One region of the Pseudomonas solani genome, then DNA from elsewhere that is predicted to be linked to it. Evidence: predicted binding sites of a transcription regulator. Region 1 holds the regulator's gene; each other region holds the start of a gene.
The links. The regulator sigma-54, encoded in region 1, starts transcription at its own class of promoters, with help from an activator protein. The targets are predictions, from matches to a motif close to ANTGGCATNNANNTTGCTNT.
Positions count from the first base shown of each region.

Region 1 (5,392 bases):
CGAAGTCATGACGGTTCACGGCAAGACCGTGCGCCCCGACATGCTCGCCGCCGAGGCGCTGAAGATCATGGACGACCACAAGATCAACGTGCTGGTGGTGGTGGACGACAGCGACACCCCCATCGGTGCCCTGCATATCCACGACCTGACCCGTGCCGGAGTGGTCTGAATGAGCGACGACCTGCTGCAGCGCGCCAAGGCCATCCGCCTGGCGGTCTTCGACGTCGACGGCGTTCTCACCGACGGCAAGCTTTACTTCCTGGTCGACGGCAGCGAATTCAAGACCTTCAATACCCTGGACGGCCACGGCATCAAGATGCTGATCAACTCCGGGGTACGCACCGCGATCATCTCCGGGCGCAGCACTCCCGTGGTCGAGCGACGCGCCCGCAACCTGGGCATCCAGCACCTCTATCAGGGCCGCGAGGACAAGATGGTGGTACTCGATGAACTGCTGGCGGAGCTGGGCCTCGAATACGCACAGGTGGCCTACCTCGGCGACGACCTGCCCGACCTGCCGGTGATCCGCCGGGTCGGCCTGGGCATGGCGGTGGCGAGCGCTGACGGCTTCGTCCGCCAGCACGCCCATGGCGTCACCCAGGCACGTGGCGGCGAAGGTGCCGCCCGCGAGTTCTGCGAACTGATCATGCGAGCCCAGGGCAGCCTCGACGCTGCACAGGCCGCCTACCTCTAGGTCCGCCCATGTCGAAGAACTTCCGCCTCGCCCTGATCCTGATTCCGGTCGCCGCCCTGCTGATCGCCCTGGGCTACTGGAACATTCGCCCGGAAAGCTTCATGGAGCGCCAGACAACTGCCCCCGCAGACGAGAACGCCATCGACTTCTATGTGGTCAATGCCACCAGCGTGCAATATCAGGAAGACGGCAAGCGTCACTACGAGATGACCGCTGCCAAGCTCGAACACGTCAAATCGAGCGACACCACCCTGCTGACCAATCCCGACCTGCAGCTCTACCGCGGCACCGAGTTCCCGTGGCACGTACAGAGCGAGCGCGGCGAAGTCGGCCCAGAAGGTGAACAGGTGGAGCTGATCGACAAGGTCCGCGTGGAGCGCACCGACGCCAAGGGCCGACCAACCATTCTCACCACCAGCCGCCTGACCGTGTTCCCGGACAGGGAATATGCGGAAACCCAGCAAGCCGTTAGAATCGACGCCGCCAACGGGGTTACCACGGCACAAGGAATGAAAGCGTACTTGAATGACAGCAGGATGATCCTGCAGTCCAACGTAAGAGGCCAGCATGAGGTTCGTTAAAACCCTCCCCCTACTGCTCAGCCTGGGTGCCGCACTCGGAAGTGCCAGCGCCTGGGCGCTGCCCAGCGACCGCGATCAGCCGATCCGCGTCCAGGCGGACAGCGCCGAACTCGATGACAAGCAGGGCGTGGCGGTCTATCGCGGCGACGTGGTCATCACTCAGGGCACCCTGAAGATCACCGGCGACACCGTGACCATCACCCAGAACGCCCAGGGCGAGCTGGAAGTCTTCACCTCGGTGGGCAAGCCTGCCTACTACGAGCAGAAGCCTGCGGTGGACAAGCAGATCGTCAAGGCATACGGCATGACCATCCAGTACTTCGCTGCCAACGAGCGCATCGTGCTGATCGACCAGGCCAAGGTGATCCAGGAAGGCAACACCTTCGAAGGCGAGAAGATCGTCTACGACACCCAGCGCCAGATCGTCAACGCAGGCCGCGCCACGGGCACCAACGTCGGCACTCCGCGTCCGCGCATCGACATGGTCATCCAGCCGAAGAAGAAAGAGCAGCAAGCGGGACAAGCAGAGTAATGGCGACCCTCAAAGCCCAGCACCTGGCGAAGAGCTACAAGAGCCGCCAGGTCGTCCGTGACGTCAGCCTGTCCATCGACAGCGGCCAGATCGTCGGCCTGCTCGGCCCCAACGGTGCCGGCAAGACCACCTGCTTCTACATGATCGTGGGGCTGGTGAAAGCCGATCAGGGACGCGTGCTGATCGATCAGCAGGACGTCACCCACCAGCCCATGCACGGCCGTGCCCGGGCCGGTATCGGCTACCTGCCCCAGGAAGCCTCGATCTTCCGCAAGCTCAGCGTGGCCGACAACATCATGGCCATTCTCGAGACCCGCAAGGAGCTCGACCGCGCCGGCCGCCATCGCGAGCTGGAGAGCCTGCTGCAGGAGTTCCACATCAGCCACATCCGCGACAGCATCGGCATGAGCCTGTCCGGTGGCGAGCGTCGTCGCGTGGAAATCGCCCGCGCCCTGGCCACTGCCCCCAAGTTCATCCTGCTCGACGAACCCTTTGCCGGTGTCGACCCGATTTCCGTGGGCGACATCAAACAGATCATCCATCACCTCAAGGCCAAGGGGATCGGCGTGCTGATCACCGACCACAACGTCCGCGAGACACTGGATATCTGCGAAACCGCCTACATCGTGAATGATGGCCAGCTCATCGCCGAAGGCAGTGCAGAAGAGATCCTGGCCAACCAACTGGTCAAGGAAGTCTACCTGGGGCACGAATTCCGCCTCTGACGGACCAGCCCTGCGCGCAAAATGTTGCGGGCAGTAGAAAAATCATTCAAGGTCAGGCATATAATTTGCTTCCTGGTGGCGCCTCGGCGCCCTGTAGTGGATGGCGCATGTGCGCCGGCGAATAAGGTGCTAAGCCCTCTGCCATGAAACCATCGCTAGTCCTGAAGATGGGCCAGCAGCTGACGATGACCCCGCAGCTGCAACAGGCCATTCGCCTACTCCAACTGTCCACCCTGGATCTGCAGCAGGAAATCCAGGAGGCCCTGGAGTCCAATCCCATGCTCGAACGCCAGGAGGAAGGAGAAGACTTCGACAACTCCGACCCCATGGCAGAAAGCGAGCAACTGCCCAACTCCGCCAGCCAGGAATCCAGCTTCCAGGAATCCAGCGTCCCCACTTCGGAGAGCGAAAGCCTCGAAGACGGCGAATGGCACGAACGCATCCCCAGCGAACTGCCCGTCGACACCGCCTGGGAAGACGTCTACCAGACCAGCGCCAGCAGCCTCCCCAGCTCCGATGACGACGAGTGGGACTTCACGTCCCGCACCTCGGTGGGCGAGAGCCTGCAAAGCCACCTGCTGTGGCAGCTGAACCTGGCCCCCATGTCCGATACCGATCGCCTGATCGGCGTCACCCTGATCGACTGCATCAACAATGACGGCTACCTGGAGGAAACCCTCGAGGAAGTCGTGGAAGCCTTCGACCCCGAGCTCGAGATCGAACTCGACGAGGTGGAAGTCGTCCTGCACCGCATCCAGCAATTCGAGCCCGCCGGCGTCGGCGCCCGCGACCTGCGCGAGTGCCTGCTCCTGCAACTGCGCCAACTGCCCGCCAAGACCCCATGGCTGAGCGAGGCGCAGCGCCTGGCAGGCGACTATCTCGATGTTCTCGGCAGCCGCGACTACAGCCAGCTCATGCGCCGCATGAAGCTCAAGGAAGACGAGCTGCGCCAGGTGATCGAGCTGATCCAGGGCCTCAACCCCCGCCCCGGCTCACAGATCGAAGCCAGCGAACCCGAGTACGTCGTGCCGGATGTCATCGTGCGCAAGCACAATGAACGCTGGCTGGTGGAACTGAACCAGGAAGCCGTCCCGCGCCTGCGCGTCAACCCGCATTACGCCGGTTTCGTCCGTCGTGCCGACTCCAGCGCCGACAACACCTTCATGCGCAATCAGCTGCAGGAAGCCCGCTGGTTCATCAAGAGCCTGCAGAGCCGCAACGAAACGCTGATGAAGGTCGCCACCCAGATCGTCGAGCACCAGCGCGGTTTCCTCGAGTACGGCGACGAGGCGATGAAGCCCCTCGTCCTGCACGACATCGCCGAGGCGGTGGGCATGCACGAGTCGACCATCTCACGCGTCACCACCCAGAAATTCATGCACACTCCGCGTGGCATATACGAACTGAAATACTTCTTCTCCAGCCACGTCAGCACCTCCGAAGGCGGTGAATGCTCGTCTACCGCCATCCGCGCGATCATCAAAAAACTGGTCGCTGCGGAAAATGCCAAAAAGCCGTTGAGCGACAGCAAGATCGCTGGTTTACTGGAAGCACAGGGTATCCAAGTGGCCCGCCGCACAGTCGCCAAGTACCGGGAATCCCTCGGGATAGCGCCTTCCAGCGAACGCAAGCGGCTGATGTGACGCGGATTGATCCACGCCAAAGTGTTCCGGTGGCAGGCCCGTTAGCCTGTCTCTTACACACGGGCAATAAGGAGAAAGCGGTATGCAAGTCAACATCAGTGGACATCAACTGGATGTGACCGACGCCCTGCGCGACTACGTTGTCGAGAAGTTCGACAGACTGGAGCGCCACTTCGACAAAATCACCAATGTGCAGGTGATCATGCAGGTGGAGAAACTGAAGCAGAAGATCGAAGCCACCCTGCACATCGCCGGTGGTGAGGTCGTAGCCAATGCGGAGCATGAAGACATGTACGCGGCCATCGACCTGCTCACCGACAAACTCGACCGTCAACTGATCAAACACAAGGAAAAGCAGCTGAACCGCCAGCAGGGCGCCACCGCCCGCTGACATTCCCCTTCCTATGATCCGACTTGAGCAAATCCTGACCCCCGGCCGTTCCCTCGTGAACGTGCCGGGCGGCAGCAAAAAACGTGTCCTGGAACAGATCGCCAACCTGGTTGCTCGCGAACTTCCCGACCTCGACTCGCAAGATATCTTCGAAAGCCTGGTCGCCCGGGAGAAACTCGGCTCGACAGGATTCGGCAACGGTATCGCCATCCCCCATTGCCGGCTTCCCGGCTGCACCGCGCCCATCAGCGCCGTGCTGCGCCTGGATGCCCCCGTGGACTTCGACGCCATCGACGGCGCCCCGGTGGACCTGCTGTTCGTACTCTTGGTCCCCGAAGCCGCCACCGATGAACACCTGGAACTGCTCCGCCAGATCGCCAGCATGCTGGACCGCACCGAGGTGCGTGACCGCCTGCGCCAGACGCAGAGCAGCGACAGCCTGTACCAGGTGGTAGTGGACGTCCAGAACGGACGCTAGGACCTTGCCATGCGCCTGATCATCGTCAGCGGCCGTTCAGGCTCAGGCAAGAGCACCGCCCTCGACGTTCTCGAGGACAATGGCTTCTACTGCATCGACAACCTGCCCGCCGGCCTGCTCCCCGAACTGGCCGAGCGCGCACTGCTGCAGACCGAGTTGCTGCACCCCCAGGTCGCCGTCTCCATCGACGCACGCAACCTGCCCAGCCAGCTCAAGCGTTTTCCCGAACTCCTCGAAGAGGCCCGCGCCCGCCACATCCACTGCGATGTGCTGTACCTGGACGCGGATGACGAAACGCTACTCAAGCGCTTCTCGGAAACCCGCCGCCGCCACCCGCTGACCAACGAA
Region 1 is NZ_AP023081.1:3,534,213-3,539,604, reverse strand. Features, by position in the region: gene PSm6_RS16085 (KpsF/GutQ family sugar-phosphate isomerase) at 1-169, shown strand, start outside; gene PSm6_RS16080 (KdsC family phosphatase) at 170-694, shown strand; gene lptC (LPS export ABC transporter periplasmic protein LptC) at 703-1,275, shown strand; gene lptA (lipopolysaccharide transport periplasmic protein LptA) at 1,262-1,807, shown strand; gene lptB (LPS export ABC transporter ATP-binding protein) at 1,807-2,532, shown strand; gene PSm6_RS16060 (RNA polymerase factor sigma-54) at 2,676-4,175, shown strand; gene hpf (ribosome hibernation-promoting factor, HPF/YfiA family) at 4,258-4,566, shown strand; gene ptsN (PTS IIA-like nitrogen regulatory protein PtsN) at 4,580-5,044, shown strand; gene rapZ (RNase adapter RapZ) at 5,054-5,392, shown strand, end outside.

Region 2 (5,392 bases), 3.0 Mb from region 1:
GCACTTGGCCTGGGGTGTCTTCCAGAAGGCGATCTTGTCGAACTGGTCGTAGCCGTTGGTGGCGCAGCCGCCGGCGCCGAGCAGCTCGCTGCCGCTGCAGCCCTTGGGCGCCGCCGGCACCGAGCCGAACCAGGCGGCCACATCGCCCTGTACCTTGGGCTCCAGGGACCAGTTCATCCACTTGTAGGCGCAGTTGGGGTGCTTGGCCTCGGCGTGCAGCATGGTGGTGTCGGCCCAGCCGGTGGAGCCTTCCACGGGAATGGTCGAGGCGATGGGCTGCTTGTCGCCGCGCAGGGCGTTGACCTGGTAGGGCCAGGAGCCCGAGGCGACCACGCCTTCGTTCTTGAAGTCGCTCATCTGCACCGTCGCGTCGTGCCAGTAGCGGTGGATCAGCGGCTGCTGGCCGCGCAGCAGGGCGATCACGGTGGCGTACTGCTCTTCGTTCAGCGCATAGGGGTCGCCGATGCCCAGTTCGGGCCGGGTGGTGCGCAGGTAAAGGGCGGCGTCGGCGATGTAGATGGGGCCGTCATAGGCCTGCACGCGGCCCTTGTTGCTCTTGCCGTCGGGCAGGGTGGTTTCCTCGAACACCACCTTCCAGCTGGTTGGCGCCTTGGGGAACACCTGGGTGTTGTACATCAGCACGTTCGGCCCCCACTGGTAGGGCGTGCCGAAGTGCTGCCCGGCCACGCTGTGCCAGGGGGCGTCCTTGAGCCGGTCGTCGAGGTTCTTCCAGTTGGGGATCAGCGCGACGTTGATCGGCTGCACGCGCTTGCCCGCCACCAGGCGCAGGGAGGCATCGCCCGAGGCGGTGACCAGGTCGTAGCCGCCCTTGGCCATCAGGCTGACCATCTCGTCGGAGGTGGCGGCGGTCTTCACGTTGACCTTGCAGCCGCTGTCCTTCTCGAAGGCGGTGACCCAGTCGTAGGCCTTGTCGGTTTCGCCGCGCTCGATGTAGCCGGGCCAGGCAATGATGTCGAGCGCGCCTTCGCCCTCGCCGAGTTGCTTCAGGGGTTCGGCGGCCTGCAGCGCGCCGCTGAGCAACAGGCTGGCGCAGGCGAAGGCCGGGAGGGTGGTCCGGATGAAAGGCATGGTCGACTCCTGTTGCAGCTGCGGGCGGAGCCTGGGAGGCGGACGCCGGAGGGGCGGGCCTTGAGGCGGGAGGTGCTCAAGGCAGCGTAGTTCGGGGCCTGTGGCCTGACAAGCGCGGTTACCGATGGCGCCGGGCAGGCGCGCGGGCGTGTCCTAGACTGCTTGCGTGGGCGCATTCGCGACAAGCGAAGAATTAGGGAACAAGTACGCGCAGCTCCCCGTCCTAATCCGTATCGCCGCCAAACGGGGCGGTGGCACCCGTTCCGCTTCCGAAGCTGCACCATCGCAGTGCGTCGGAACTGAAGTCCGTGTGCAACTCATTGATACGTATAGGGTTGAGTCGCTGGCACGAGGCTTGCGACTGCAAGATGGTCGGTGGTGACAAGGAGTCCGGCATGGCCCGCACCTTTTTTGACGAAATGTATGACGCGAACGGCGACTGCCGTCCGCATTACCGGGAATTCGCCCGCTGGTTGGCCGATACCCCCGAGGAACTGCTTGCCCAGAGGCGGCGCGAAGCCGACCTACTGTTCCATAGGGCAGGCATCACCTTCACCCTCTACGGGGACGAGCAGGGCACCGAGCGCCTGATCCCCTTCGACACCATTCCCCGCTCCATCCCCATGAGCGAGTGGCGCGTCGTCGAACGCGGCTGCATCCAGCGCGTCAAGGCGCTGAACATGTTCCTCGCCGACCTCTACCACGGCCAGCGCATCATCAAGGCGGGCATCGTCCCGGCCGAGCAGGTGCTGGCCAACGAGGGCTACCAGATCGCCATGCAGGGCCTGGACCTGCACCGCGACATCTACGCCCATATCGCCGGCGTGGACCTGGTGCGCGACGGCGATGGCACCTACTACGTGCTCGAAGACAACCTGCGCACCCCCAGCGGCGTCAGCTACATGCTGGAAGACCGCAAGATGATGATGCGCCTGTTCCCCGAGCTGTTCTCGGCCCAGCGCGTAGCCCCCATCGACCACTACCCGAACCTGCTGCTGGAGACCCTCAAGAGCTCCAGCCCGCTGGATAACCCCAGCGTCGTGGTGCTCACCCCGGGGCGCTTCAACAGCGCCTACTTCGAGCACGCCTTCCTTGCCCGCGAGATGGGCGTGGAACTGGTCGAGGGCGCCGACCTGTTCGTCCGCGACGACCGCGTCTACATGCGTACCACCTCCGGCCCGCAGCCGGTGGACGTAATCTACCGCCGCCTCGACGATGCCTTCCTTGACCCGCTGGCTTTCAACCCGGATTCCATGCTCGGCGTGCCCGGCCTGCTGGCGGCCTACCGCTCCGGCAACGTAGTGCTGGCCAACGCCATCGGCACCGGGGTGGCGGACGACAAGTCGGTCTACCCCTATGTCGGCGACATGATCCGCTTCTACCTGGACGAGGAACCCATCCTCGCCAACGTGCCCACCTGGCAGTGCCGCAAGCCCGAGGAGCTGTCCCATGTGCTGGCCAACCTGCCGGAACTGGTGGTGAAGGAAACCCAGGGCTCCGGCGGCTACGGCATGCTGGTCGGCCCGGCCGCCACCAAGGCCGAGATCGAAGCCTTCCGCGAACGCCTCAAGGCGCGCCCGGAGGCCTACATCGCCCAGCCCACGCTGAGCCTCTCCACCTGCCCGACCTTCGTCGAGAAGGGCATCGCCCCGCGGCATATCGACCTGCGCCCGTTCGTCCTCTCCGGCCGCGAAACGCGCCTGGTGCCCGGCGGCCTGACGCGCGTCGCGCTACGCGAAGGCTCGCTGGTGGTCAACTCGTCGCAGGGCGGCGGTACCAAAGACACCTGGATCGTGGAGGACTGACCCGTGCTGAGCCGTACTGCCTCCGATCTGTACTGGATGTCGCGCTACCTGGAACGCGCCGAGAACCTCGCGCGCATGCTCGATGTGAGCTACTCGCTGTCGCTGATGCCCCAGGACGGCCGTGGCGATGGCCTGGAAGAGCTGGCCATGCCGCTGCTGATCACCGGCACCCTGGACGCCTACCTGACCCGCCACGGCCAGCTGCACGCCGAGCGCATGCTGCACTTCTTTGCCCTCGATGCGGAGAACCCGGCGAGCATCTACAGCTGCCTGGGGGCCGCCCGTACCAACGCCCATGCCGTGCGCGGCCGCATCACCGCCGACATGTGGGAGAACATCAACGCCACCTGGCTGGAGATGCGCGGCATCGCCGGCGAGGGCCTGGGGCGCTATGGCATCAAGCGCTTCTGCGAGTGGGTCAAGGAGCGTTCGCACCTGTTCCGCGGCGCCACCTTCGGCACCATCATGCGCCACGACCCCTACCGCTTCATCCGTCTCGGAACCTTCATAGAACGGGCGGACAATACGCTGCGCCTGCTCGATGCACGCTACGAGATGCTCGGCGAGGAGGCGGAGGAGGTCAGCGATACGTCCGCACGTGGCTACTACCAGTGGAGCGCCTTGCTCCGCGCGCTGTCGTCCTTCGAGGCGTACACGGAAGTCTTCCGTGGCTCGCCCGGTGCGCGCCAGGTGTCCGAGCTGCTGTTGCTGCGCCCCGATGTGCCGCGCTCCCTGCGGGCCTGCATGGAGGAGCTCAACCTGATTCTCTCCAGCCTGCCCGGCGAGAACGGCCGGCCGGCCCAGCGCCTGGCCGCCGAGCTGGATGCACGCCTGCGCTACACGAGCATCGACGAGATCCTCGGTGAGGGCCTGCACGGCTGGCTCACCGACTTCATTCTGCTGGTTCGCCAATTGGCCAGAGCGATCCACAGCTCTTATCTGGAGGCCGTATGAAACTGTCCATCCGCCACGAAACCACCTATCGCTACGACGACCAGGTTCGCGCGAGCATCCAGTACCTGCGCCTGACGCCCCACGACAGCGAGCGCCAGCACATCCTCAGCTGGCAGCTCGACCTGCCACGCCCGGTGCGCGCGCAGATCGACCCCTACGGCAACATCCTCCACGTGCTGACCCTGGATGAACCCCACGAGGCCATCGTCATCGGCGCCCGTGGCCAGGTGGAGATCGACGAGCACAGCGAGGTCGAGCACGACAAGCTCTCGGCGCTGCCCTTCCTGCGCTCCACCCGCCTGACTGCGGCGGACGAGGCATTGCGTGCCTTCGCCCACACCCACTGCCAGCTGCGGCCAGAGCGCAGCGGCCTGATCACCCTGATGGACGCGCTGCACGAGCACATCGACTACCAGACCGGCGTCACCGCCGTGGACAGCACCGCCGCCGAGGCCTTCGCCGGTCGCGCGGGGGTTTGCCAGGACCATACCCACGCCTTCCTCGCCTGCGCCCGCACCCTCGGCGTGCCGGCGCGCTTCGTCTCCGGCTACCTGTACAAGGAGAACAACGCCCACCTGGTCAGCCACGCCTGGGCGGAGGCCTGGCTGGGCGATGCCTGGTACAGCTTCGACGTCACCAACCGTCTGTCCCGCCCGGAGCGCCACCTCAAGCTCGCCGTCGGCCTGGACTACCTGGACGCCTGCCCGGTGCGCGGCATGCGCCGTGGCGGCGGCGAGCAGATGCACGCACGTGCGGATGTCGCCGTACCGCCGTTGCTGATGGTCCAGGAACAGCAGTAACACGCGTCACAGGACTTCTCGCCGCATCACCGGTCATTCGACTGCCCGCCTGCCATCCCGGCAGGCACGGGCCGGTGATGCCGAAGCGCAAGGCGCGGGGGAGGCGGGGGGCATATAAAAACGGGAGAGAACCATGACCTACTGCGTCGCCATGCACCTTGCCGATGGCCTGGTGTTCGTTTCCGATTCGCGCACCAACGCGGGCATCGACCACATCGCCACCTTCCGCAAGCTCTTCACCTTCGGCACGCCGGGCGAACGCCTGATCGTGCTGCAGACGGCGGGCAACCTGGCCACCTCGCAATCGGTGGTCAACCTGCTCAAGCAGCGCCTGGGCAGCACCCTGGTGAACCTCGACAGCGTGCCCACGCTCTACGACGCCACCGCCCTGGTCGCCGAGACCATCCGCGAAGTGGTCGCCCGCGACGGCGCGCCGCTGGCGGGCAACACCGACCTGACCTGCTCCTTCCTGGTCGGCGGGCAGATCGCCGGCCAGCCGCCCGCGCTGTACAGCATCTACCCGCAGGGCAACTTCATCCAGGCCACCGAGGACACGCCCTTCCTGCAACTGGGGGAGAGCAAGTACGGCAAGCCGATCCTCGATCGCAACCTCAAGCACGACACCAGCCTGGAGGAGGCACTGCGCTGCGCGCTGGTCTCCTTCGACTCCACCATCCGCAGTAACCTCTCGGTGGGCATGCCGCTGGACCTGCTGGTCTACCACACCGACAGCCTGATCCTCCC
Region 2 is NZ_AP023081.1:6,504,016-6,509,407, reverse strand. Features, by position in the region: gene ydcS (putative ABC transporter substrate-binding protein YdcS) at 1-1,089, opposite strand, end outside; gene PSm6_RS29485 (circularly permuted type 2 ATP-grasp protein) at 1,485-2,894, shown strand; gene PSm6_RS29480 (alpha-E domain-containing protein) at 2,898-3,848, shown strand; gene PSm6_RS29475 (transglutaminase family protein) at 3,845-4,648, shown strand; gene PSm6_RS29470 (proteasome-type protease) at 4,782-5,392, shown strand, end outside.
Region 2: PSm6_RS29485 (circularly permuted type 2 ATP-grasp protein) is a predicted target of sigma-54. The motif match lies at 1,432-1,451, and genes of this name have one in related genera.

Region 3 (5,392 bases), 1.8 Mb from region 1:
CAGCGAAGGGCGAGTCGTTGACCTGGAAGGTCATGCTCACGGTCGGCTGGTCGACGGTCAGGGGCGGACGGGCTTCGACGTTCTGCGGATCGCACAGGGTGTCGGAGATGAACAGCTCTTCCATGCCGCTGACGCAGACGATGTCGCCGGCTTCGGCTTCAGCGACTTCTACGCGCTGCAGGCCGGAGTGGCCCATGATCTTCAGGACGCGGCCGTTGCGCTTGGTGCCGTCGTCGCTGATGGCGACCACCGGGGTGTTGGACTTGATCTTGCCGCGGGCGATACGGCCGATGCCGATCACGCCGAGGAAGCTGTTGTAGTCCAGCTGGGAGATCTGCATCTGGAACGGGCCGTCGACGTCGACGTCCGGAACCGGAACGTGGTCGATGATCGCCTGGAACAGCGCGTCCATGTTGTCGTCCATCTTCTCGTGGTCGAGGCCGGCGATGCCGTTCAGGGCGCTGGCGTAGACGATCGGGAAGTCAAGCTGCTCGTCGGTGGCACCGAGGTTGTCGAACAGGTCGAAGATCTGGTCGATGACCCAGTCAGGGCGCGCGCCCGGACGGTCGATCTTGTTGACCACGACGATCGGACGCAGGCCGGCCTTGAACGCCTTCTGGGTCACGAAGCGGGTCTGCGGCATGGGGCCGTCCTGGGCGTCGACCACCAGCAGCACAGAGTCGACCATCGACATCACGCGCTCGACCTCACCGCCGAAGTCGGCGTGGCCGGGGGTGTCGACGATGTTGATGTTGTAGCCGTTCCACTTGATGGCGGTGTTCTTCGCCAGAATGGTAATGCCGCGCTCTTTTTCCTGGTCGTTGGAGTCCATCACGCGCTCGCTTTCCGCTTCTTTGCGGTCGAGGGTGCCGGACAGCTTCAGGAGCTTGTCGACGAGGGTGGTTTTGCCATGGTCGACGTGGGCGATGATGGCGATGTTGCGTAGTTTTTCGATCACTTGTGCATCTCGATCAGAGGATTCGGTTCGCCGCTGAGTCTAGGCGGCCTGTATGAAAAACGTTCGATTCAGCCCGCCCGCTGGTCGGGGGGGCGGTGGCGGATGCTGCCGCCGTACAGCCCGGGCTGTTTAGGCCGGGCGATAAACGCGCACATTGGCATGCCCCTCGCTGAGCAGATGGTGAGCATGCAGGCGGCTCATGACGCCTTTATCGCAATAGAGGAGGTACTGGCGATTTTCGTCCAGTTCCTTGAAGCGGCTGTTGATCGCGTAGAACGGCATGGCCTGGACTTCGATGCCCGCCAGCTCCAGCGGTTCATCTTCCTGGGCGTCGGGGTGGCGGATGTCGATGACGATCTGCCCCGGCAGAGCCTCGCTCACCTCTTCCACCTTCAGGTCCTGGCCCAGCTCGTCGATCACCCGGTCGATGGGGATCAGGCGCGCGCGCTCGATGGCGCGTTCCAGCACGGCCATGTCGAACTGCGTCTCTTCATATTCGATGCGGCTCTTCTTGGCGCGGGTGGTGGGGTTCACCGAGATCACGCCGCAGTATTCGGGCATGTGCTTGGCGAACTCGGCAGTGCCGATCCGGGTGGCGGTGTCGATGATGTCCTGCTTGTGGCTGGCGATCAGCGGGCGCAGCACCAGCATGTCGGTGGCCGAGTCGATCACCGAGAGGTTCGGCAGGGTCTGGCTGGACACCTGGGAAATGGCTTCGCCTGTGACCAGCGCCTCGATGCGCAGTTGCTCGGCCATGCGCGTGGAAACCCGCAGCATCATGCGCTTGAGGATCACGCCCATCTGGCTGTTGTCGACCTTGCCGAGGATCTCGGCCACCACTTCCTCGAAGGGCACGCTGATGAACAGCACGCGCTGGGAGCGGCCGAACTTTTCCCACAGGTAGTGGGCCACTTCCATCACGCCCAGCTCGTGGGCACGACCGCCAAGGTTGAAGAAACAGAAGTGCGCCATCAGGCCGCGGCGCATCATCTGGTAGGCGGCGACGGTGGAGTCGAAACCGCCGGACATCAGCACCAGGGTCTGCTCCAGCGAGCCCAGCGGGTAACCGCCCAGGCCGTCGTGCTGGTGGTGGATGACGAACAGGCGCTGGTCGCGCACTTCGATGCGTACTTCCACTTCCGGGTTCTTCAGCGAGATGCCGGCGGCGTTGCACTCACGGCGCAGGCGGCTGCCGACATGGCTCTCCAGCTCCATCGAGGTGAACGAGTGCTTGCCGGCACGCTTGCAGCGCACGGAGAAGATCTTGCCGGGAATCTGGTCGGCGTAATGCAGCTTGCACTTTTCCAGCACGTCGTCGAAGTCGCCGAGCGGGTACTCGTTGACCTCCAGGAAGTGGGTGATGCCGGGCGTGCAGGTGAGGCGCTCGATCATCTCCGCAAGGAGCCTGGGGTCGGTCTGCTTCGTGACCAGTTCCAGGTTGTCCCAGATGCCGCTCACCTCGACTTCCGGGTCGAGATCACGCAACACCACGCGAATGTTCTTCGCGAGCTGGCGGATGAAATGCTTGCGCACCGGCCGGCTCTTGATGGTGATTTCGGGGAAGACCTTGATGATGAGTTTCATGAAAACAGCACTGGCTGGGACGCTGAAAAAAGAGGGGCGCGGATTATAGCGGAAATTGTTCAAGCTTTGACCAAAATCAATCACACCTCTTCGCGACGCACCAAACGGGTGCAATCTCGACGCACGGAGCACGGAATTGGTGCGCAAAACTGTACACAATCAATCGGCAGGCCCCGGCCCGCGTGAGTTCTAGGGCCTTTGCCCATCCCAGGGCACTGGCACGCAATTTGCTCCCTTGTGAGGCAGGTTGCCCTGGCGGACTATGCCGCCCCGGCTTCACCTTTTTATTGGGGGCTCGCACGACAGCCACCCCCGACCACCTGGAGGACACCATGTCGAAGTCGCTTCAACTGATTAAAGACCATGACGTGAAGTGGGTTGATCTGCGCTTCACCGATACCAAAGGCAAGCAGCACCACGTGACCATGCCGGCACGCGACGCGCTGGACGACGAGTTCTTCGAAGTCGGCAAGATGTTCGACGGCTCGTCCATCCATGGCTGGAAAGGCATCGAAGCCTCCGACATGATCCTGCTGCCGGTCGACAGCACCGCCGTGCTGGACCCCTTCACCGAAGAGCCGACCCTGATCCTGGTCTGCGACATCATCGAGCCGAGCACCATGCAAGGCTACGATCGCGACCCGCGCTCCATCGCCAAGCGCGCCGAGGAATACCTGAAGACCACCGGTATCGGTGACACCGTCTTCGTCGGCCCGGAACCCGAGTTCTTCATCTTCGACGAAGTGAAGTTCAAGTCCGACATCTCCGGCTCCATGTTCAAGATCATCTCCGAGCAAGGCTCGTGGATGACCGACCAGGACGTCGAAGGCGGCAACAAGGGCCACCGCCCGGCCGTCAAAGGCGGTTACTTCCCGGTTCCGCCGTGCGACCACGACCACGAAATCCGTACTGCCATGTGTAATGCCATGGAAGAAATGGGCCTGGTCATCGAAGTTCACCACCACGAAGTGGCGACTGCCGGTCAGAACGAAATCGGCGTGAAGTTCAACACCCTGGTCGCCAAGGCTGACGAAGTTCAGACCCTGAAGTACTGCGTGCACAACGTCGCCGACGCCTACGGCAAGACCGCGACCTTCATGCCGAAGCCCCTGTACGGCGACAACGGCTCGGGCATGCACGTGCACCTGTCGATCGGCAAGGACGGCAAGAACACCTTCGCAGGTGAAGGCTATGCCGGCCTGTCCGATACCGCCCTGTACTTCATCGGCGGCATCATCAAGCACGGTAAGGCCCTGAACGGCTTCACCAACCCGTCGACCAACTCGTACAAGCGTCTGGTTCCCGGTTTCGAAGCCCCGGTCATGCTGGCCTACTCCGCCCGCAACCGTTCCGCCTCGATCCGTATCCCGTACGTGTCCAGCCCGAAAGCACGCCGCATCGAAGCGCGCTTCCCGGACCCGGCTGCCAACCCCTACCTGGCCTTCGCCGCTCTGCTGATGGCCGGCCTGGACGGCATCCAGAACAAGATCCACCCCGGCGATGCGGCCGACAAGAACCTGTACGACCTGCCGCCGGAAGAGGCGAAAGAGATCCCGCAGGTTTGCGGCAGCCTGAAAGAGGCGCTGGAAGAGCTGGACAAGGGCCGTGCGTTCCTGACCAAGGGCGGCGTGTTCAGCGACGACTTCATCGATGCCTACATCGAGCTGAAGAGCGAAGAAGAAATCAAGGTGCGCACCTTCGTGCACCCGCTGGAATACGACCTGTACTACAGCGTCTGATCCCGCTGCCTGCATAGGCAACGTGTCGCGCAAGCGGCACGGACTGAGAGGCCTCCTTCGGGAGGCCTCTTTTTTTGTGGCATGGATTGCGTGCAACAACGCCCTCGAACCGAGCGATTTTCCGGCTGCGCCGCACAGCCGCATCAGGCCGAACTTGCCAGCTTGGCGCGCGGGTGCAAGGCTTAGCGGCATCATCCAGAGGAGACCGGCCCATGCGCCTCCTGCTCGCCTGCCTGCTGCTGTCGCTGACGCTCCCCGCCACGGCGCAGATCTACAAGTACACCGACGCCAACGGCAATACCGTCTTCACCAACCAGCCGCCGGATGGCACCAAGACCGAAGAGGTCAGCCTGCCCACCACCAACACCGTGGAAGCGCAGAAGCCCGTGACACCGGTCGCCGCCCCGAAAGACCAGGCGGCGGAAGCGGCATACAAGGAAATCCGCCTGACCGACGTGCCCAGCGAAGAAGCCCTGCGCGCCAACAACGGCACCTTCTCCGTCGGCGTGCAGCTGGTTCCGCGCCTGCGCCCGGGCCATCAGCTGCAGCTGCTGCTGGACGGCAAGCCCGCGGGCCAGAAGGTCAACGTGCCGCGCCTGCAGGTGGTCAACGCCGACCGTGGCGAGCACAGCCTCGCGGTCCAGGTACTGGCCGGTGACCAGGTCGTGCAACAGAGCGAAACCGTCACCTTCACCGTGCAGCGGGTCAACACCAGCAGCCCGGCGCTGCGCCCGCCACCCCCTCCGAAACCCACTCCGAAGCCAGCCAACTGACCCATGCGCACGATCCTGCTCTTCCTGTTGTTCGCCAGCCTGCCGGCGATGGCCCAGGTCTACACCTATGTCGACGAGGAAGGTAACCGCGTCTTCACCGACCGGCCCAAGCCCGGCAATGCCGAGCGCATCGAACTGGCGCCCTCCAACGGCATGACCGCCCAGCCAACGGCCCCCGCCGTGCTGCCACCGGCCGCCATTCCCCGCGAGCTGGGCTACCAGGTGCTGCGCATCCTGGTGCCCGAGCCGGACGCCACGCTGCGGGACATGGAAGGCAACCTCATCGTCACCGCCATGAGCGAGCCCGGCCTGCGCGATGGCCACAGCTATCGCCTGGT
Region 3 is NZ_AP023081.1:1,780,303-1,785,694, forward strand. Features, by position in the region: gene typA (translational GTPase TypA) at 1-958, opposite strand, end outside; gene thiI (tRNA uracil 4-sulfurtransferase ThiI) at 1,088-2,542, opposite strand; gene glnA (glutamate--ammonia ligase) at 2,875-4,281, shown strand; gene PSm6_RS08205 (DUF4124 domain-containing protein) at 4,494-5,054, shown strand; gene PSm6_RS08210 (DUF4124 domain-containing protein) at 5,058-5,392, shown strand, end outside.
Region 3: glnA (glutamate--ammonia ligase) is a predicted target of sigma-54. The motif match lies at 2,757-2,776, and genes of this name have one in related genera.